Regions from separate parts of the Arthrobacter sp. P1_D12 genome, predicted to be linked through region 1. Evidence: predicted binding sites of a transcription regulator. Region 1 holds the regulator's gene; each other region holds the start of a gene.
The links. The regulator HrcA, encoded in region 1, represses chaperone genes, less so after heat shock. The targets are predictions, from matches to a motif close to TTNGCACTCGNNNNNNNCGAGTGCNAA.
Positions count from the first base shown of each region.

Region 2: groES (co-chaperone GroES) is a predicted target of HrcA. The motif match lies at 3,183-3,209, and genes of this name have one in related genera.
Region 3: AC1DZV_RS05940 (FmdB family zinc ribbon protein) is a predicted target of HrcA. The motif match lies at 2,419-2,445, and genes of this name have one in related genera.

Region 1 covers NZ_JBFUAR010000014.1:122,819-129,831, forward strand. The annotation lists gene AC1DZV_RS12255 (16S rRNA (uracil(1498)-N(3))-methyltransferase) at 1-342, opposite strand, end outside; gene dnaJ (molecular chaperone DnaJ) at 345-1,475, opposite strand; gene hrcA (heat-inducible transcriptional repressor HrcA) at 1,553-2,566, opposite strand; gene AC1DZV_RS12270 (DUF3097 domain-containing protein) at 2,885-3,736, shown strand; gene AC1DZV_RS12275 (DUF4870 domain-containing protein) at 3,880-4,299, shown strand; gene hemW (radical SAM family heme chaperone HemW) at 4,431-5,669, opposite strand; gene lepA (translation elongation factor 4) at 5,715-7,013, opposite strand, start outside.
Region 2 covers NZ_JBFUAR010000005.1:289,010-296,022, forward strand. The annotation lists gene AC1DZV_RS05845 (shikimate 5-dehydrogenase) at 260-1,093, shown strand; gene AC1DZV_RS05850 (class I SAM-dependent methyltransferase) at 1,172-2,401, opposite strand; gene AC1DZV_RS05855 (hypothetical protein) at 2,468-2,902, shown strand; gene groES (co-chaperone GroES) at 3,369-3,665, shown strand; gene groL (chaperonin GroEL) at 3,746-5,356, shown strand; gene AC1DZV_RS05870 (DUF389 domain-containing protein) at 5,528-6,496, opposite strand; gene AC1DZV_RS05875 (acyltransferase family protein) at 6,701-7,013, shown strand, end outside.
Region 3 covers NZ_JBFUAR010000005.1:310,648-317,660, reverse strand. The annotation lists gene AC1DZV_RS05955 (GNAT family N-acetyltransferase) at 94-714, opposite strand; gene galU (UTP--glucose-1-phosphate uridylyltransferase GalU) at 720-1,637, opposite strand; gene AC1DZV_RS05945 (5-formyltetrahydrofolate cyclo-ligase) at 1,742-2,392, shown strand; gene AC1DZV_RS05940 (FmdB family zinc ribbon protein) at 2,532-2,786, shown strand; gene AC1DZV_RS05935 (hypothetical protein) at 2,783-2,917, opposite strand; gene AC1DZV_RS05930 (RcpC/CpaB family pilus assembly protein) at 2,916-3,815, shown strand; gene AC1DZV_RS05925 (AAA family ATPase) at 3,908-7,013, opposite strand, start outside.

The DNA of each region.
Region 1 (7,013 bases):
CTGCCAGGGAATGACGGCGTCGATGCCCAACTCGGTCGCGGTCTCGGCCGCCAGTTCATCGCGGTCGCCCTTGGCGAGGGCCTGGACCAGGACCAGCCGTGTTCCGGGCCGTGGTTCCTCAGCCAGGCCCACGCATTCGACGGTCAGCTCCCCGGCAGCGACGGCTGTCACGGTGCCGGTCAGGCGCTTGCCGGCGCCGTCCGCGATGTCGACGGCTTCGCCGACGCCGATCCGTTTGACGGTGACGGCGTGGCGGGCCTCGGTGCCCCCGAGGACGAAGGCCGAGCCGGGGACCTGCTGGTCCAGGGCGCCTGGGGCGGTGAAGAAGACCGGGTTACTCACCGCTACAGGTTACCGAGCCGGTCCCGCAGTTTGGCGAAGACGCCGCCGCTGGCCGCGAGCTTTCCTTCCGTGAGGTGCTCACCGCGGTGCTTGGCCAGCTGGCGGAGAAGTTCCTCCTGGACGTGATCGAGCTTGACCGGCGTTTCCACCTGCAGGTGCACCTTCAGATCACCGCGGCCGTGGCCGCGCAGGTGCGTGACGCCGAGACCGCGAAGGGTGATGATCTCGCCGGACTGGGTGCCGGCCTTGACGTCGATCTCCTGCTGTCCGTCGAAGGTGTCGAGGGATATTTCGGTGCCGAGGGCGGCCGCCGTCATGGGAATGTTGAGGCTCGCGTGGAGGTCATCGCCCTCACGCACGTAAGTGGCGTCGTTGTTGACCCTGATCTCCACGTACAGGTCCCCGGCGGGGCCGCCGGCGGGGCCGGCCTCGCCCTGGCCGGACAGCTGGATGCGGGTGCCGGTGGCCACACCGGCCGGGACCTTGACGGTGAGGGAGCGGCGGCTGCGGATCCGGCCCTGGCCGCTGCATTCGTTGCACGGGTCCTTAATGACGGTGCCGAAGCCCTCGCAAGACCCGCAGGGGGCGGACGTCATGACCTGGCCCAGGATGGACCGCACGGCGCGCTGGACCTGACCGCTGCCGCCACAGATGTCGCAGCGGACCGGGTGGGTGCCTTCCCGGCAGCAGGACCCCTCGCAGGTGGGGCAGATGACGGCCGTGTCGACCTCGAGCTTTTTGTTCACGCCGAACACCGCATCGCGGAGGTCGATCCGGACGCTGATCAGCGCGTCCTGGCCGCGGCGGACCCGGGACGACGGGCCGCCCTGGCCGCCACCGGCGCCGAAGAAGGTCTCGAAGATGTCCTGGAAGGCGAAGCCCTGGCCCGAGTAGCTGCCGCCGCCGAACCCGTTGTCGGTACCGTTCTCGTTGCCCGTGGTGTCATAGACCCGGCGCTTCTGCGGATCGGAGAGGACCTCGTAGGCGTGCGTGACGGCCTTGAACCTGTCCGAGGCGTCCTCCCCGGGGTTCACGTCCGGGTGCAGGGTCCGGGCCAGTTTCCGGTAGGCCTTCTTGATCTCCTCCCCCGATGCGTCGCGGGAGACTCCAAGAACGTCGTAGTGGCTGCTCAAAGTGTGTATCTCTTCCTTGTTGTACTGCCTGTGGGCACTGCCTGTGGGGCAAGAAGTCGTATTCGGTCCCGGGCCTGTCAGGGGCCCAGGATCCTCGAAAGGTAGCGGGCCACCGCTCGGACGGCCGCCATGGTGGTGGGATAGTCCATCCGGGTGGGCCCAAGCACTCCGACCTTGGCCGTGGCGTCCGGCCCGTATGCAGTGGCCACGACCGAGGCCTCGGCGAGACCGTCGTAGGGGTTTTCCCGACCGATGCTGACGGTCACGCCGCGCGGGTCTTCGGCCATTTCGCTGAGCAGGCGGAGCATGACCACCTGTTCCTCGAGGGCCTCCAGCACGGGGCCGATGCTGAGCGGGAAGTCCACATTGGAGCGGGCCAGGTTGGCGGTGCCGGCCATGACCATGCGCTCTTCACGGCTGCTCGTGGCCAGGGCCTCGAGGCCGCGGGCCAGCGCCTGGGCTGCTCCGCGCCGCGCGGGCGGGCCGCCGGCAACGACGGCGGGCAGCAGCTGCGGCATCAGGCTCAGCGGTGTACCGGACAGGCTGGCCAGAAAGCTCGTCCGCAATTCCGCCAGCGCGTCGTCGGGAATGTCCTGCCCGACGTCGATCACGCGCTGCTCCACCTTGCCGGTGTCAGCGATCAGGACCGCCAGCACTTTCCGGGGCGCCAGCAGCACGAACTCGATGTGCCGCACCCGGGCGCGGCTGCGCAGCGGATACTGCACGACGGCGACCTGGTTGGTCAGGTGCGAGAGGAGCCTCACGGTCCGGTCAAGGATGTCGTCGAGGTCCTCGGATCCTTCCAGCAGCGCCTGGATGGCCCGGCGCTCGGCCGGCGACAACGGCTTCACCGCCGAGATCTGGTCGACGAACAGCCGGTAGCCCTTGTCAGTGGGGATCCGGCCGGCGCTCGTATGCGGTGCCGTGATCAGACCCTCGTCTTCCAGCGCCGCCATGTCATTTCGGATCGTGGCGCTCGAGACGCCGAGATGGTGCCGTTCAACGAGCGCTTTGGAACCAACGGGCTCACGCGAATGGACGTAGTCCTCCACGATGGCGCGCAGCACTTCGAGTTTGCGCGGTTCGCTCACGCTCCACCTCCTGTCGACTGTCCCGCAGCCGGTGCCACTCCCCTCGTCCGTCCGGGTCCACAAGTGGTGCACGGACGGCCCGACACAGGACAAGGGTTAGCACTCGACATGCCTAAGTGCTAACCAGTCTAATATGAGTCGCCGCGTTGTTAGCATTGGATTCGCTCCAGGCGTGGCCCGCGGGAACGCGATTCCCGTCACGCCGGCGCCGAGACCGTGGCAGCCGCTGCCGTTGCCGCGTCGTCGCGGTCCGGTTCCGGCCCCCGGAGAGTTCCACCGACCGCCCGTACATTCCGAGTGCAAAGTTAGCGTGTAGAGATGTCGTACCAGAACTGGGGACCCCAGGACCTGTCCGCCCCCGCCAAGACCCAGTTGCCGGAAGTCCCGGTGGAACGCGGGATGGTCCTCGAGGAGGTCCAGTCCGGTTGGGTGGGCGCCGTAACCCGGGTGGAGAAGTCCGGCGGCATGCACGTGGTGGCCCTGGAGGACCGGCGGGGCAAGTCGCGGTCCTTCCGTCTCGGCTTCGGCTTCCTCTTGGACGGCCAGCCCATCCGCCTGATGCCGCCGGCCCCGAAGAAGACGGCACCGGCCGCCGGGGCCGGCCGTACGGCGTCGGGCTCGGTGCGGGTGGCGGGGCAGCGCGCACAGGTGGCCAAGGCCAGCCGCATCTGGGTGGAAGGAAAGCACGACGCCGAGCTGGTGGAGAAAGTGTGGGGCGATGACCTCCGGGTGGAGGGCATCGTCGTCGAGCCCCTGCACGGCATTGACGACCTCGCGGCCGCCGTGGCGGACTTCGGCCCGGGCCCTGGCCGGCGCCTCGGCGTACTCGTAGACCACCTCGTGTCCGACTCCAAGGAGTCGCGGATCGCCGACGCCGTCATGGCCTCACCGGGCGCCGCCGGCAACGTCCTGATTGTGGGGCACCCCTACGTTGACGTGTGGCAGGCCATCCGGCCCGCGGTCCTGGGGATCGAGCAGTGGCCCGTGATCCCCCGCGGCACGGACTGGAAGACCGGGATCCTGATGGCTTTCGGCTGGCCCCACTCCACAAAGGAGGACATCGGCCTCGGCTGGCAGAAACTCCTGGGGGCTGTCCGCAGCTACGCTGATCTGGAGGCGTCGCTGCTTGGCCGCGTGGAAGAGGTCATTGACTTCCTCACCGTGCCCTAGTCCGCCGCGGCGGCCGCCCGTGATCTCCATTTCCGGGCCCGAGCAAGTATTCTTGAAACGGCGGCCGCGCTTCCGGTGCGGTCCCGGCTATTTCAGGCACAACCCAGGCAGCAACGCATCACCGCAATCCGAAGGGCTACACCGTGGCAGATAACGCACGCGAACACACGGGCAATCAGGCTGGCCATGGCCAGCCCCCGTACCATGGCGTTCCGGCAAACGCGCTGCCGCTGACGGCCAGCGAGGACCGCCAGTGGGCCACGCTCGCGCACTTCGGCGGCATCCTGGGCTGCGTGCCGTCGTTGCTGATCTACCTCATCTTCAAGGACCGCGGCCCGTTCACCGCACAGGAATCCAAGGAAGCCCTCAATTTCACGCTGCCGCCGACCCTAGCCGCAGTGCTGGCCAATCTGCTGGTCTTCATCCCGGTAGTGGGCAACCTCTTCGCCGTACTCGCCACAGTGATCTGGATCGCCGTGACGTGCTTCTCGGTGGCGGCAGGCATCCACGTCAACCGCGGCCAGCCGCACCGCTACGAGTTCAACCTGCGCTGGATCAAATAGCCGGCCTGCCCGGACCAAGCAAGAGAGCCGGCCGCCGCCCTTCAGGGGCAGCGGCCGGCTCTGTTTTGTGCGGCAGGGTGTGTTGTGGCCGCTGATGCGGCAGCCAACTATTGGAGGCTTTGCCGGGCAGACTAGTCCGGCAGGATCCTGCGGACGACGGCGTCGGCCAGCAGCCGGCCCTTAAGCGTGAGAATGAGCCGGCCTTTGAAAGCCGCCGCGGGGTCCACGAGGCCGTCCGCGATCAGCCCCGCGACAGCGTGCCTGCCGGTGTCCCCCAGGCCGCCGAGGCTTGGGATGTCGAGTCCGGAATTGAGCCGGGCCTCGAGCATGACCCGTTCCACGTTTCGGGTTTCGGAGTCCAGCGTTTCGCGTCCGGCGGCGGGTGAGGCGCCGGCGCCGAGGCGGTTGGCGTAGGCGGTGGGGTGCTTGACGTTCCACCAGCGGACGCCGCCCACATGCGAGTGTGCCCCGGGCCCGATGCCCCACCAGTCGTCCCCGCGCCAGTAGGCGAGGTTGTGCCGGCAGGCCTGTTCGGGGGTGCGGGACCAGTTGCTGACCTCGTACCAGTTGAGCCCGGCGGCGGAAATCAGTTCGTCGGCGAGTTCGTATTTGGCGGCGTGGTCGTCGTCGTCGATTTCCGGCACTTCGCCACGGCGGATCTGCGCGGCAAGCTTGGTGCCGTCTTCAACGATCAGGGCATAGGCGCTGATGTGGTCGGGGGCGTAGGACAGTGCGGTCTCGAGCGAGTAGCGCCAGTCCTCCAGCGACTCCCCCGGCGTCCCGTATATGAGGTCGAGGCTGACCGAGAGCCCGGCACTACGCGCCCACTGCACCACCTCGGGCACCCGGCTGGGCGTGTGGGTGCGGTCCAGGACCTTCAGGACGTGCGGCACGGCCGACTGCATGCCGAAGGAGACGCGGGTGAACCCGGCGTCGGCCAGCAGCTGCAGGGATGCGGGCGTGACGGAATCGGGGTTCGCCTCGGTGGTCACCTCGGCGCCGGGCTGCAGTCCCCAGGCGTCGATCGCGGCTGTGAGGATGCGCGCCAGGTCCTCCGCCGGCAGCAGCGTGGGGGTGCCGCCGCCGAAGAAGACCGTGCTGAGGGGACGGTCGGGCAGGCCGCTGCCCCTCAGGGCCGCGGCGGCGAACTCCACCTCCGCGATCGCGGTGGCGGCGTAGGCGCCCTGGGAGGCACCGCCGCCCAGCTCGGTGGCGGTGTAGGTGTTGAAATCGCAGTACCCGCAACGGACGGCGCAGAACGGGATGTGCACGTACAGCCCGAAAGCGCGCTGATCGGCGCCCTCACCGGCCTGGGCGGGCAGCAGCCCGTCCACCGGCGCCGGGTCGCCGAGGGGAAGAACGCTAGGCACGGGCCCGGCCTGCCGATACTGCAGCAACAGTCATTACCTGCACCGTTACTTCTTGGCCTTGTCCTTGGACTCGTCCGTTGTCAGCGCGGCGATGAAAGCCTCCTGCGGCACTTCGACGCGGCCCACCATCTTCATGCGCTTCTTGCCTTCCTTCTGCTTTTCCAGCAGCTTGCGCTTTCGGGTGATGTCACCGCCGTAGCACTTGGCGAGGACGTCCTTGCGGATGGCGCGGATGCTTTCGCGGGCGATGATCCGGGAGCCGATGGCGGCCTGGATGGGCACCTCGAACTGCTGGCGCGGGATGAGTTCGCGCAGCTTGCCGGTCATCATCACGCCGTAGGCGTAGGCCTTGTCGCGGTGGGTGATGGCGGAGAACGCATCAACCTGTTCGCCCTGGAGCATGATGTCCACCTTGACCAGGTCGGCCACCTGCTCGCCGTCGGCCTTCCAGTCCAGTGACCCGTAGCCGCGGGTCTTGGATTTGAGGATATCGAAGAAATCGAAGACGATTTCGGCCAGCGGCAGGCGGTAGCGGATTTCCACCCGGTCCTCGGAGAGGTAGTCCATGCCGCCCATGACGCCGCGCCGGCTTTGGCACAGCTCCATGATGGCGCCGACAAACTCGTTCGGCGCAAGGATGGTGGCGGACACCATCGGCTCACGGACCTCAGCGATCTTGCCGGTGGGGTATTCGCTGGGGTTGGTGACGTGGACGACCTTCTTGTCCTCCAGCGTGACCTCGTATTCCACGTTGGGCGCAGTGGAAATGAGGTCCAGGTTGTATTCGCGTTCGAGCCGCTCGCGGGTGATTTCCAGGTGCAGCAGGCCCAGGAATCCCACGCGGAAGCCGAAGCCCAGCGCGGCGGACGTTTCGGGCTCGTACACCAGTGCGGCGTCGTTGAGCATCAGTTTCTCCAGCGCATCGCGGAGCACCGGATAGTCCGTGCCATCGAGCGGATACAGGCCGGAGAAAACCATGGGCTTCGCGTCCGCATAGCCTGGGAGGGACTCGGTGGCCGGCTTGGCCAGGTTGGTGACGGTGTCGCCCACCTTGGACAGGCGGACGTCCTTCACACCGGTGATGAGGTAGCCGACCTCGCCGACGCCAAGGCCCTTGGAGGGGGTGGGTTCCGGGGAGCTCACACCAATCTCAAGGAGCTCGTGCGTGGCACGGGTGGACATCATCTGGATGCGTTCACGCGGGTGCAGCATGCCGTCGACGACGCGGACGTAGGTGACCACACCGCGGTAGGTGTCGTAGACCGAGTCGAAGATCATGGCCCGGGCGGGGGCGTTCGGATCGCCCACCGGTGCCGGCAGGTCGCGGACGATCTTGTCCAGCAG
Region 2 (7,013 bases), on a different contig from region 1:
TGCGCTGGCAAACATCCTCGGACATGCCTCTGGACATGGCACCGGCGGTGTCACGTGCAATTTCCCACACACCAGTGCGCCGGCCGGGCGGCCGGCAGGGCTACGGGTGGTCCAAGTCTAGTGCAGGGGCGGCCCCGGGACGGTGTCAAAGTTGCCGCTGGTGCGTGAGTGTATTCACAACATCGCTGGTCAGCGACGGCGCGCGCGGTTGCGCGTTGGGCTGCGGGTAGCCGGAGCGATCCTGGCGTTTAATGGAGCTGTGCCCATTCTGAACAAAGACATGACCCTGTGTATCTCGCTCTCGGCCCGGCCCAGCAACAACGGGACGCGCTTCCACAACCACCTGTACGAACAGCTGGGCCTGAACTGGATCTACAAGGCCTTTGCCCCCACCGACCTCGCCCAGGCGATCGCCGGGGTGCGCGGCCTCGGCATCCGCGGCTGCGCCGTGTCCATGCCTTACAAGGAGGACGTGATCGCCCTCGTTGACGTCATGGACCCGTCGGCGAAGGCCATCGACTCGGTCAACACCATCGTCAACGACGGCGGCCGGCTCACGGCGTACAACACCGACTACACCGCAATTGAGCAGCTCCTGCAGAGCAATGCAGTCCCCACGGACTACTCGGTGCTGGTCCTGGGCGCCGGCGGCATGGCCAAGGCCACCGTGGCCGCGCTGCGGGATGCCGGGTTCAAGGACGTGACCGTCGTGGCCCGCAACGAGGGCCCCGGCCGCGCCCTGGCCGAACAGTACGGCTTCGCCTGGCGCCCGGACCTTGGCTCTGCGGCGTCCGGTACCGGCACGGCGGACATGCTCATCAACGTCACCCCCATCGGGATGGCCGGAGGCCCGGACGCCGCCGCGCTGCCCTTCCCGCAGGAGGCCATCGACGCCGCCAAAGTGGTGTTCGACGTCGTCGCGCTCCCGGCCGAGACACCGCTGATCAAGGCCGGCCGCGCGGCCGGCAAGACCGTGATCACCGGAGCCGAGGTCGCCACCATCCAGGCGCTCGAGCAGTTCGTGCTGTACACCGGCGTCCGGCCGACCGACGAGCAAATCCGGTCAGCCGAGGACTTCACGCGGGCCCAGTAGCGCGACAGCCCAGTTGCCCGGCCGCTTCGCTGAGATCCGGCGGCGGGGCACTGCGCCGGTGGGATCCCGCTGGCGGGGCTAGACGGGCTCCACTGAGACGGCCACCCGGTCCTCGCCGATCCTGGTGAGGACCAGGGTGGCTGCTTTCTTGTCCTTGTCCTTGTGCTTTGCGCCGCCGCCGGGCAGGAGTTGCTTGCGCAGCTCTTCGGGTGTGACAGCCATACCGCGCTTCTTGATGTCCAGGACCCCGATGCCTTGATCCTTGACCCAGGCCTTGAGTGCCTTGACGTTGAACGGCATCACCTCCAGGACCCTGTACGCCTTGGCGAACGGGGTGTCATGCAGCTCCGGGGCGCAGATGTAGGCGATGTGCTCGTCCACGAGGTGCCCGCCCAGTCGGAGGGCGACGTCGGCCACCAGGCCGGCGCGGATTACCGCGCCGTCAGGCTCGTACAGGTACCCCTCCACGGGTCCCACGGGCGCCACCGGGCCGGCACCGAAGTCCTCGCCGCTGGTGAGCTCAGCGGAACCAAGGGGGCCGAGCACGAGGGCTGCGCGCCGCACCCCGGGACGCCGCACCGCGTTGAACCACAGGGCCACCTCGGTCACGTCCCCGCCCACGGAGACCCACTGCGCCTCGCAGCCGGCCGGCACGGAATCGTGCGGCATGCCCGGTCCCATCTTCACGCCGACGGCGCGGCCGGAGCCTGCGAGTGACTCCACGAAGGACAGCGGCGGGGAGAAATCCTCCGGATCCCAGATCCGTTTGGTACCCGAGGTGGACGTCGTGCGCCGGGCCGGGTCGAGCCAGACGCCGTCGACCCCCTCGAGCGAAACCGACGTTGCATCGGAATGGACCACCGTGGCATTGCGGAACGGGATCAGGTTCATCGTGGCGCAGGCGGCCGTGGCCTCATCAATTTCCACGGCGGTGACCACCAGGTCCAGGGAGGCCAGGGCCATGGAGTCCGCCCCGAGCCCGCAGCCGAGATCCGCGACGTGGCCGATCCCGGCCTCCGCGAACCGCTGCGCGTGCCGTGCCGCCACCGTGAGCCGGGTGGCCTGTTCCAGGCCGGCCTTCGTGAAAATCATCTGCCGGGCGAATTCGCCGAACTTCGCCTCGGCCTTGGTCCGCAGCCGGGACTGGGTGAGCACGGCCGAGACCAGCTCGGGGGAGTGGCCGGCCTTGCGCAGCGACGCCGTGAGGCGGAAGGCCTCGTCCTCGCGGTACGGGCCCAACGACGCCAGCAGCTCCCAGCCCTCGGGGGTGAGGATCGGGGCAATATGTTCCTGCGGTGCGTCAGTCATGCCATCCAGCGTAGTTGAGGTCCGCGGGCGCGCTGTGACCGGACGGCGGGGGCTAGGCTTGATGGCATGGAAGACAGCGGCACAGGCGACAGCATCTCAGCGGACACGGCCGGGCAGGACACGGTTGGCAACGACGACGCCGGGCCGGGGCGCCGGCGCCCGCAGGGACTGGCCCGCTACGCAAAACCGGCGCTGATTGCCGGCGCGGTGATCGCCGTCGTGTCCGTCGCACTTTTGGTGATTATCTTCTTCCTCGATTCCTTCAACGCCACCGTGTATTCCGTCGGCGGCAAGAACGTCCAGGACGCCACGGACGAGGCCAGGGCCATCCGCGAGACCTATGCCGCGGCCCGGCTCGGCGGCATCATCTTCCTCATCGCCGGCATTCTGCTGGCCGCCGCCGGCGCCGTGCTGTCGTTCCGGCACCGGAATGACGAAGGCCAGAACACGGACGAAGACGACGGCGAGGACGTGGACTTCGACGACCTCGCAGACCAGTAGCCAGCGAGTAGGCAGGCTAAAGGGCGCTGGTGGGCGCGCACCGCACCGCCAAACGGCCAACGACCACAGGCCGCGGGACATGCCCAGCCTCCTGCGCCACGAAGGGACATGTCCTCCCGGGCTGCCCGCACCCGTTGGGCATGTCCTCCCCGGCAGCCCACGCATGATGGGCAAGTCCATTGCTCAGCGCGGGCAGTGAGCACGATGCCCAAGTGTCCTCTGGCCGCAACAAAAAATGGGCATGTCCTCCTACGGGGAAATGTTCACCCGGAACGAATTTCTGGCACTCGCCTTGACCGAGTGCTAACCATTTACATAGAGTCGTCATTAGCACTCTCCCTAGGAGGGTGCTAACACATGAAGCGCGTTCCGCCAGGCACGCTGCCGGCACCGCGACGACGGTCTGTGCGCCTTGGCATCACCGCTTCATAGTCCACGAATTTGCTGACGAAAAGGAGAGGTCCGAGTGTCGGTCTCTATTAAGCCTCTTGAGGATCGTATTGTTGTCCGCCCGCTCGAAGCCGAGCAGACCACGGCTTCCGGCCTGGTTATCCCGGACTCCGCGCAGGAGAAGCCGCAGGAAGGCGAAGTTGTTGCAGTAGGCCCCGGCCGCTTCGATGACAACGGCAACCGCGTTCCCGTTGACGTTGCCGTCGGCGACGTCGTCATCTACTCCAAGTACGGCGGAACCGAAGTCAAGACCGGCGGCACCGAGTACCTCGTACTCTCCGCCCGCGACGTTCTGGCGATCGTCGTAAAGTAACTCTCTTGGACCCCCGCGCAGCCGATCCTTCGCAATGAACGGATCAGTTGCGCGGGGTTCTGTCTTGAAAGGACAAAACCATGGCAAAGCAGCTTGCGTTTAACGACGCTGCCCGCCGGTCGCTTGAAGCCGGCATCGATAAGCTCGCCAACACCGTCAAGGTCACGCTGGGCCCGCGCGGCCGCAACGTTGTGCTGGACAAGAAGTGGGGCGCCCCCACGATCACCAACGATGGTGTAACGATCGCCCGTGAAGTCGAGCTGGACGACCCCTACGAGAACCTTGGCGCGCAGCTCGCCAAGGAGGTCGCCACCAAGACCAACGATGTTGCCGGCGACGGCACCACCACCGCCACCGTCCTGGCCCAGGCCCTGGTCAAGGAAGGCCTGCGCAACGTAGCGGCAGGCGCCGCACCGGGCGAAATCAAGCGCGGCATCGAGGTTTCCGTCGAGGCCGTCGCCGCCCGCCTGCTGCAGAACGCGCGCCCGGTTGAAGGCACGCAGGTCGCCAACGTGGCCGCAATCTCCGCCCAGAGCGACGAGGTCGGCGAGCTCCTGGCCGAGGCGTTTGGCAAGGTCGGCAAGGATGGTGTGATCACCATCGAGGAGTCCTCCACCACGCAGACCGAGCTGGTCCTGACCGAGGGCATGCAGTTCGACAAGGGCTACCTGTCCCCGTACTTCGTCACTGACGCGGAGCGCCAGGAGGCCGTCCTCGAGGACGCACTGATCCTGATCAACCAGGGCAAGATCTCCTCGGTGCAGGATTTCCTGCCGCTGCTGGAAAAGGCGCTGCAGAGCTCCAAGCCGCTCTTCATCATCGCCGAAGACGTCGAGGGCGAGGCCCTGTCCACGCTGATCGTCAACCGCATCCGCGGCACGCTGAACGTGGTCGCCGTCAAGGCTCCGGGCTTCGGTGACCGCCGCAAGGCCATGCTGCAGGACATCGCGACCCTCACCGGTGCGCAGGTTGTCTCCGCGGAGCTGGGCCTGAGCCTGGACACCGTTGGCCTTGAGGTGCTCGGCACCGCGCGCCGCATCACGGTCACCAAGGACAACACCACGATCGTCGACGGCGCCGGTTCGGCCGAGGACGTCGCCGCCCGTGTTGCCCAGCTGCGCGCCGAGCTGACCCGCACCGATTCGGACTGGGACAAGGAAAAGCTGCAGGAACGCCTGGCCAAGCTGGCCGGCGGCATCGGCGTGATCAAGGTCGGCGCTGCCACCGAGGTTGAGCTGAAGGAAAAGAAGCACCGCATCGAGGACGCCGTGTCCTCCACCCGCGCTGCCCTCGAAGAGGGCATCGTGGCCGGCGGCGGCTCCGCCCTCATCCACGCGCTGAAGGCGCTCGACGAGGACGCTGCCGTCCAGGCCCTCGAAGGTGACGCGGCTGCCGCCGTCGGCATTGTCCGCCGCGCCCTGACCCAGCCGCTGCGCTGGATCGCCCAGAACGCCGGCTTCGACGGCTACGTCGTCGTTGCCAAGGTCGCCGAATCCGCCGTGAACCAGGGCTTCAACGCAAAGTCCGGCGAATACGAAGACCTGATCGCCGCTGGCGTGATCGACCCGGTCAAGGTGACGCGTGCGGCTCTGCGCAACGCGGCCTCCATCGCGGCACTGGTCCTCACCACGGAAACCCTCGTGGTGGAAAAGCCGGCTGACGAAGACGAGCACGCAGGGCACAAGCACTAGGCTCTGCCCGCAGGGGGACGGTCCGGCATCTGCCGGGCCGTCCCTTTTTTCGTTAGGGGTTTCGTCGCGCTTTTGGCCGCAGGTTTGCTCGGATTCGGCCACGAAGATCCCGGCATTTCCGGCGGACTCGGGGCGCCGTGGGCCGTGGCCGATACCTGCGGCGCCCGTGTGTCAGTGCTGGGAGCGGTCCGCCCTGCGCCGCAGCTTGCGGGCGGTGTCCGGCGCCAGTCGCTTGGTCACCAGCCGGTAAAACAGCAGGACGCCGACGGCGGCCACGACGATTCCGAGCAGGTTCAGGAACAGTTGCAGGGCAGAGCCGGCTGCCTTCTGGTACTCGCCCAGGACCAGTGCCACGGCCACGAACCCGGCTGCCGGCACCGTGGTGACGGAGATGAACACCCCGATCAGCGCCGCCGAGCGCCGGCTGATGACCGACAGCATCCCGGCTGTCCCGGCGAGGACGGCGACGATCAGGGAATAAGGGCCGGGGTGGTAAATGAATTCAACCGCTGAACCGTGGTCCAGCGCGTCTGCGGGGAACAGCCCGAGTGGCACGGAGAGCCACGCGGTCAGCGCGGCGGCCAGCATCGCGACGGGAAAACCAACGCCGAGGGCCAGGGCCGCGTCACGTCCGAGCCGCCGCTGGCGCCGGACCAGGGCAACGGCCAGGGCAGCCAGCGGGCCGAACTCCGGGCCCACTGCCATGGCGCCGACGATCGCAATGGTGGAGTCCGTCACGATGCCGATGGCCGCCAGCTGGGTCGCGAGGACCAGGAACGCCAGGAAACTCCACGTCAGGCGCGAATCCTCGCCGGTCTGCCGCGACACCTCATCCCAGATCACGGCGTCCGCGCCCTCTCCTGGAGCCTCCGCCTCCGCCCTGTCGGCGCGGTCCGAGAGCACAAGGTCCGGTGCGATGACCGTAATCGATCCCCGCTGCTGGACATCGAGGGCGTGCAGCTTCTCCACGAGCCCCTCCACGGATTCCCGGGCCAGCAAGACCTCGATAACGTCCCCGGGCGGCGTGACGGAAGAGGCCTTCGCGAGCGCCACTTCCGAGACGCCGACGTGGTTTGTACAACTTTCGAGAACAACTCCGGACAATTCACCCGGAACACAAATGCGCACCTGCACGATCACTTGGCGGCCTCCTCAGACTCCTACCAGCCTAACTTCCGCCCCGCGGCCGACGGCGCCGGCCGGCACCCTGGGTGCGCCGCCGGCCAGGCGTGTGAAGGACACCGCCGGCCCGTGTGATTGGCAAAGAAAGTTACGTTTCGGTAACATTGGTGTTTTGGAATTCGGTAACATTGGTGTTTTGGAAACCGGCCGGAAGGGATCTTTGTGTCGAACGAGCGAACCACCGTCACCCCGCCACGGGCGGATGCAGGTTCTCCGGCGACCCGAAAAACAAGCTACCGCCCCGAAGTCCAGGGCCTTCGCGCCCTCGCGGTCCTCATGGTGGTCACGTACCACGTGTGGTTGGGCCGGGTCTCCGGCGGCGTGGACATCTTCCTCCTCATTTCAGCCTTCCTGATGACACTCAGCTTCACGCGGAAAGTCGAAAGCGGCGCGCCGCTGCGGCTGCTCAGCCACTGGCTGCATCTGCTCAAGCGCCTGCTGCCCGCCGTCGTCGTGGTGGTTCTCGGCGTCCTCG
Region 3 (7,013 bases), on a different contig from region 1:
GTGCTGCCCCGCATTGTCAGGGGTGTGTCGCGCACGCAGCGGCGACTGGCCGGCGTCGGGGCGTCGTGGCTGGTCAGGCGGCTATCACGGGCATCAGGACTGGCGGGTTCTCAGCCACCGCGCGAGAAGGCCTTCCGGCACTTCCTCAGCCGTGAGCGCGAAGGTCCGGTGGTCTGCCCATTCACCGTTGATGTGCAGGAACCGGGGCCGGAATCCCTCGTCACGAAACCCGAGTTTCTCCACCACGCGCAGGCTCGGCGCGTTCTCCGGCCTGATGTTGATCTCCATGCGGTGCAGGCCAAGGGTGCCGAAGCAATAGTCGGTCGCCATGGCCACGGCGGTCGGGGCGATCCCCCGGCCGGCCCGTTCCTTGTCGACCCAATAGCCAAGCGTCGCCATCATGGCCGACCCCCAGACGATCGAGGACACCGTCAGCTGCCCCACGATCACCGGAGCCTGATGGCCTGGAGTCCATTCCGCGATTACGAACGGCAAGGCCGTGGCCTGCGCGGCCTGCGCCTTGAGCGAGCGCACCATTTGCCGGTAGTCCGGCAGGCCGCCGCCGGGGACCGGGTTCGATGCCTCCCAGGGGGCCAGCCACTCGCAGTTGCGGGACCTGAGCGCTGTCCATTCCTTGCGGTCCCGGTACCGGATCGGGCGCAACAGGATATCGCCGCTCTCCAAGGTCACCGGCCAGGTGAAGCTGCCCCCCACGGGAGTTATTTGGCGAGGCTGGGGGCCAGGCTGGACGCGAAGCCGGGCAGCCATTCGCGCAGGCCCGGGCCGAGGTCCTCACTGTCGCAGGCGAGCTGGACACAGGCCTTGAGGTAGCTGAGCTTGTCGCCGGTGTCGTAGCGACGGCCGCGGAAGATGACGCCGTACACGCCGTAGCCCTCGCCGGTGCCGGCCGAGAGTTCCTGCAGGGCGTCCGTGAGCTGGATTTCCCCGCCGCGGCCGGGCGCGGTGCGCTCCAGCACTTCAAAGACGGCCGAGTGCAACACGTAGCGGCCAATCACGGCCAGGTTGGACGGGGCGTCCGCGACATCGGGCTTCTCCACGAGCTGGTTGATGCGGACGTAGTCCTCACCGCCGATTGCCTCGACGTCCGCGCAGCCGTAGGCACTGATCTGGGACGGGTCCACCTCGATCAGAGCGACCACCGACCCGCCGGTCTTGGCCTGGACCTCGATCATGGTGCTGAGGAGCTCATCGCGGGCGTCAATGAGGTCATCTCCCAGGAGGACGGCGAACGGCTCCTGCCCGACGTGTTGCTTGGCCCGGAGGACGGCGTGGCCGAGGCCCATGGGATCGCCCTGGCGGACGTAGTGGATGTCACCGAGGTTGCTGGCGGCCTGGATGGATTCGAGCTTCGCAGTGTCACCCTTCGCCTTCAGGGTGGACTCCAGCGCGGGGACGCGGTCGAAGTGGTCCTCCAACGCCCGCTTGTTGCGGCCAGTGATCATCAGGATGTCGTTCAGGCCGACATTCACGGCCTCCTCGACGACGTACTGGATGGCCGGCTTGTCAACGACAGGCAGCATTTCCTTGGGCATGGCCTTTGTGGCCGGGAGAAACCTGGTACCAAGGCCCGCGGCGGGGATAACGGCCTTGCGGACGGAAGCGATGGGTGTATTCACACGACTAATCTAACGGAGGGACCAATCATTGCGTAATCATTATGCGAACCGCCTGCCGGGCCCCCCGGTGCAGCGCGGCCGCAAGAGGCAGAGGACGGGCCAAGATGGCGTCAAAAGATGAAATTCGATCCAGCCACAGGGCGGCGCGTTCTGCACTCCCGCTGGCCGCACAGGACACCGCCGCGGCGGGCATCGCCAGCCATGGGCTCGAGTGGGCCTCCGGGCTTGGCCGCGGCCGCCAGGGCACCTTCGCTGCGTACCTCGGGGTGGGCGCCGAACCGCCCACACTGCCACTGCTGACTGCCCTGGTCGAGGCCGGGCACAAGGTGCTGCTGCCCGTTTGCGAACCCGACATCGAGCTCAGCTGGGTTTACTGGACTCCCCAGTCCGGGTTTGTCCGCAGCCGGTACGCGCCTATCCAGGAGCCTGTCGGAGAGCGACACGGTACCGAAGTCATGCGGGACGCCACCGCAATCTTCCTGCCGGCCACCGCGGTGGATTTCTCGGGCAACCGAATCGGGCAAGGCGGCGGCTACTACGACAAGTTCCTTGCCGCCCTGGCTGCCATGTCCTCCGCGCCCGACGGGGCGGTGGACATGGCAGCCGACGCTGTCACGTTGCCGACTGCCGCCGTCGTCTATGACACGGAGGTGCTGCCCGCAGGCAGCATCCCCGCGGAGTCGTTCGACCGGAAAGTCGACACGGCGCTGACCCCGGGCGGGATCATCCGGCTCGGCCGATCCCGGGCCGCCTGATCCGGGTTCCTTCCAAGGTGATAGAATTGGCACTCAGGCCCTGCGACTGCCAAAGACGGAACAGGTCGATAGACATATCGGCGGTGATCCGGACTCGGCGGCACGGGACCTGCTCGTTTGCCCCTGAGGAGGATTTCCAGTGCCCACGTATGCATACGCCTGCAAGGACTGCAGCCACGCCTTCGAGATCGTGCAGTCGTTCAGCGACAACTCCTTGACGTCCTGCCCCGAGTGCCAGGGCACGCTGCGCAAGAAGTTCAACAGCGTCGGCGTAGTGTTCAAGGGCTCCGGCTTCTACCGGACCGATTCGCGCGACACCAAGGGCAGCACGGTTTCCCCGGCTCCTGCAGCTCCCGCGGCCACCCCCGCGCCCGCCGCCGCCGCCGCCAGCTAAGGCACCTGCCGGGTTGGCGCCGGCCGCCGGCTGATGCTGGGCACTGCCCGGCGCTGGCCGCTGTTGCCGTTGTCCACATAGGACGTTCCGCGGCTGCCGCCGCTCTGCGCGGATCCGTAGCGTGGCGGCATGGAACTTTTCCTCACCGCGGTTTCCCCGCCTTCGTTTAAGACGGCTGCCCCGGCGGCGTCCGGGCCGTCTTCCGCGCCTTCGTTCAGGCCGTTCCGCGCCGCAATGCCTGAAGCGGGCACCGGCCGCTGGTCCCGTACCGGGATCCGCCCCGCAAGCCTTCCTGCCGCCACGTTTTCCGCCGCACGCCTCCCGTTCCGGAGTCGGATCGGTCCCGCGAAACCCCGCCGGCGTCCGCCCCGCGGCCGTCCGTCGTGGCGCCGCCTGCGCAGCTGGCTGAACCGGAACCGGCGGCTGATCGCGGCTCTCCTGTTCTGCATCCCCGCCGGACTGACAGTTCAGCAACTGGCTCCAGCGCCGACTGACACTGTCGCAGCCTTCGCCGCCGCGGCCGATCTGCCCGCTGGAAAGTCCCTGGAACCCGGCGATCTCAGCAGGATCAGCGTGCCACGCGGCCTTATTCCTGCGGGCAGCCCCGGCAGCGAGACCGCCTTCGAGGGAAAACAGCTGGCCGCACCGTTGCGCCAGGGACAGCTCCTCACCGACGCCCAGATCCTGGGACCGGGCCTGCTCGCCGGAAGCCCACGCGGCTCCGCGGCCGTGCCGCTGAGGATGGCAGATCCGGCCTCCATCCAACTCGTCTCCCCCGGGCAGCTCGTCAATGTGGTGCTGACTGCCGGCAACGGCATGGAACAACCCGGCGAAAGCCAAATCCTGGCCGAAGCCGTGCCAGTGCTCTGGACGTCGGCGCAGGGCGGCAAGGCCAGCCCCTGGCCCGCTACTGCGGAGACTGACGGGCTGGTGGTGGTGGCAGCGACCGCCGAGCAGGCCCGAAGGCTGGCGGGCGCGTCGACCCAGGGCAAATTGTTTTTCGTGCTTGTGGCGTCACCGCCGGGCTAGCTGTCCAGCCAGCAGGGCGTTCCCGCCGGGCCAGTGGCCGGGCGGTTTGCGCCGACGCAGGCCGCGCCCGCAGGCTCCGAGCTTGGGGCCCGTCAGCCCCAGTGCGGAGGCTTCTGTTCCTGGAGCCAGGCGTCGTGATCGTAATTATCAGGCTGGTCACCCCAACGCCGGGGGTCGTCTTCCGCCGCCTTGTTCGGCAGCACACCCTCCGGAACGGTGGCCTGTGCCTCGGAGCGGCGGGACGTCTCCTTCGCGGCCTCCTGGTCCGGCCCGTCGCCGGGCGATTCCCCGGTCGTTTCGCCGGACTTCGGCCCAGCGGTGTCGGCCGCGGCGCCGGTCGATTCACCGGTCTTCGGCCCCGCGGTGTCGGCCGTGGCCCCCGCCACGCCGGCTTCGCGGGCGCCGGTGTCGCCGGTCTTGGCGGCGTCGTTCGTGTTGTCGGTGTCGCCGGTCTTGCCGGTGTTGCTGGTGATGCCGTCCGCACTCATGCCGCCGGCCTCCTTACTGCCTGTATCGCCTGTCATTGCGGATGCTGGTGCCTGCCGGCGGAATTCTTGGCCGGCAGTTTCGTGGCCGCGGAATACCTGTCCCGAGGGTTCGGCCGCCACGTGGTGCTCGGCGGCCCGCGCCTCGTCGATCGCCAGGTGCTCAATGCCGTCGTCGAAGAACCCGGGCGATGTCCGCAACCGGCTGGACACGGCGGGCTTCTCCAACCCGAGGTAGCCGCCAATCCGGTCGGCGCAGGCCGAGGGGTCGGTGAAGACCTCTATGGTCCACAGGGGCATGTACCGCCAGCCAAGCCGCTCCAGGAGTTGCGGCCGGAGCCTGCTCCGTTCCCGGACGCTCATCCGCCGGTAGTGGCTGGTGCCATCCGACTCGATCGCCACCGGACGGGGAATCTCCGCATCGTCCTGGCCGATCGTGGTCATCGGATCGGCGGCCGCCACCATGTTCAGGACGCCGTCGTACTGGTGCCACACCCGTGCCCCGCGGGCCCGGAGCCGGTCTCCCAGGTCGGCCACGAGCGGATCGGCACCGAGCGCCTGCTCGCTGGCCGCTGCCCGGGAGGCGGGGCTGCCAAGGTCCGTGTTGCCCGCGATCTCACGGTCCAGGAGTTCGTAGAAGTCCACGGCGCCGTGGCTGAGGCGGCTGACGTCAAGGTCTTCGGGCCGGAAGCAGCTGAGCACGTGCAGGGACCGGCGGGCACGCGTCATCGCCAGGGCGAATTTTGCTCGGCCACCTTCGGCGGAAAGCGGCCCGAGGCTGTGGAGGGTGCGCCCATGCGGGGTGCGCCCATAGCCCGGGGAAAAAATGACGTGGTCGCGGACCAGGCCCTGGGCCCGTTCCAGATCCACCACGCGGAAGGACTCATCCCCCGCACTGAAAAAGCTGCCCAGCATGGGGTGGTTGGGCAGCTGCGCCCTGATGGCCTCGCCGATCCGGGCGGCATGTCGTAGGCTGCCGGTCACCACGGCCAGCGACGTCCGGGGGCGGAGCCGGGCGTGCTCGAAGACCAGCTCCACCGCACGGTTGACCTCGGCAACAACCGATTCGACGCCGTCATGGTCAGCGCTGGGCAGCCCCGTGCCGTCAGGGAGGTACTCCACGCTGAGGGTACGGTCCAGCCCTGTGGCGGATTGACCCTCCGGGAGGCGGGTGAGTTCCCCGCCGTAAAAACCCTTGCTGAGCTGGCGCACCAGGTCTTCATCGACCGCACGGTACACGGTCCTCAGGTTCCAGACCGGAAGCACGGCAGAGAGTGCCCGGTACGAGCTCTCAACGCTTTGGTAGGAGCTCTCCCCCGCGGCGAGCCGTTCGACACCCACGGTAAACGTCCGGGGGCTGGCGATCTGTTCGTCGCCGAAGGCGATGACCTGCCGGGACCGGGCGATTGCCGGGAGGACGGCCTGCAACGAGGTCGTCTCGGCGTCGAGGATCACGACGGCATCGAAAGTCTGCTCGATCGGCAGCAGGCCCGTCATGAGGTAGGGGCTGACGGAGCACACCGGCACCAGTGTGGGCAGCAGCTCCTGCGCCTGGCCGCTCAGGGCTGCCAGGGTCACCCGGCCGTCCTTCAGCAGGCTGCGCAACAGCTCGGCCTGGCGGGGGTACGCCGAGATGGCAGTGCGCCAGCGCTCGGACAGGTTCCAGCGCAGCCGGGCAGCGCCGCTGGCGATATGGGCGTTGTCCGCGAGACGGTACTCCGCCTCAAGCTGGCGCAGGGCGTCGCCGTCGGACATGGCGAGGTAGTCATCGCCGCTGATCATGGCCTCCAGGGCCGACTGCCACCAGGCCAGCTCGAGTTCGGCGGTCACCGAACCCTCCGGGACCTCGCGCTCGGCAAGGTCGGCGAGAAGCTCGCCCAGGCCGTGCTCTCGCATGCTTTCGACGAGCAGCGTGCGCTCCGGAAGGGTTTCAAGGGTCGCGGTGTCGGCGACTAGCCTCCGCACCCGGGGCAGGAGTTCGTCGTAGGGTGCGCGGTCCAAGTCGCCGCCGGCGGCGGTGTGCTTGACAGCCTGGCCCAGTTCAGCCAGTTCCGCTGCGAGCTCCCGGTAAAGGCCGGTGATTTCAGCCAGCCCGGACGGCACGGCAGGGTGCCGCTGCGTGGTCGCGTAGCCGGACCAGGCGGCGCGCTGTTCCTGCACGAGGACCAGGGAGCTGTGCAGGTCCGCGATGTGCACGCCGGGCCGGACGTACTCCTTGGCCACGCGGCGCAGGCGTGAGCGCTGCATGGACGGCATTTCGATCCCGCGTTCCCGGCGCCAGGCAGAGGACGCGGTGGCCGAGATCAGGTCGTGGACGGGCCGGTCAAAGATGTCGGGAGTGAACTTGTCCAGGCTTTCGCGGACGGCCACGAGAAGTTCGATCTGCTCGCCCCATTCGGCGAAGGTCCGGCCGAGCCGGATCTCTGCGTGTTCCGCCACAGCATCCATGCGCCCGCGCAGCAACGGCAGTTTTTCCGAAACGGACTGGGCAACGCCTTGCGCTTCCTGCGTCTCCTTGCGGGTCAGCAGGCGCGCGCCGTGCCAGGGGCTGGTGGTCGACGCGCGGCTGAAGCTGCCGAGCTCGGCGGCGCGGCGGAGCCGGCCCGCGAGCTCCTCGCGGTCCCGGATATTGTCCAGCACGCTGCGCTTGAGCCGGACGGTCGTCGCCGGTGCCGGCTGGATGGAGGTCAGCTCGGCAAGGGACTGCATGGCC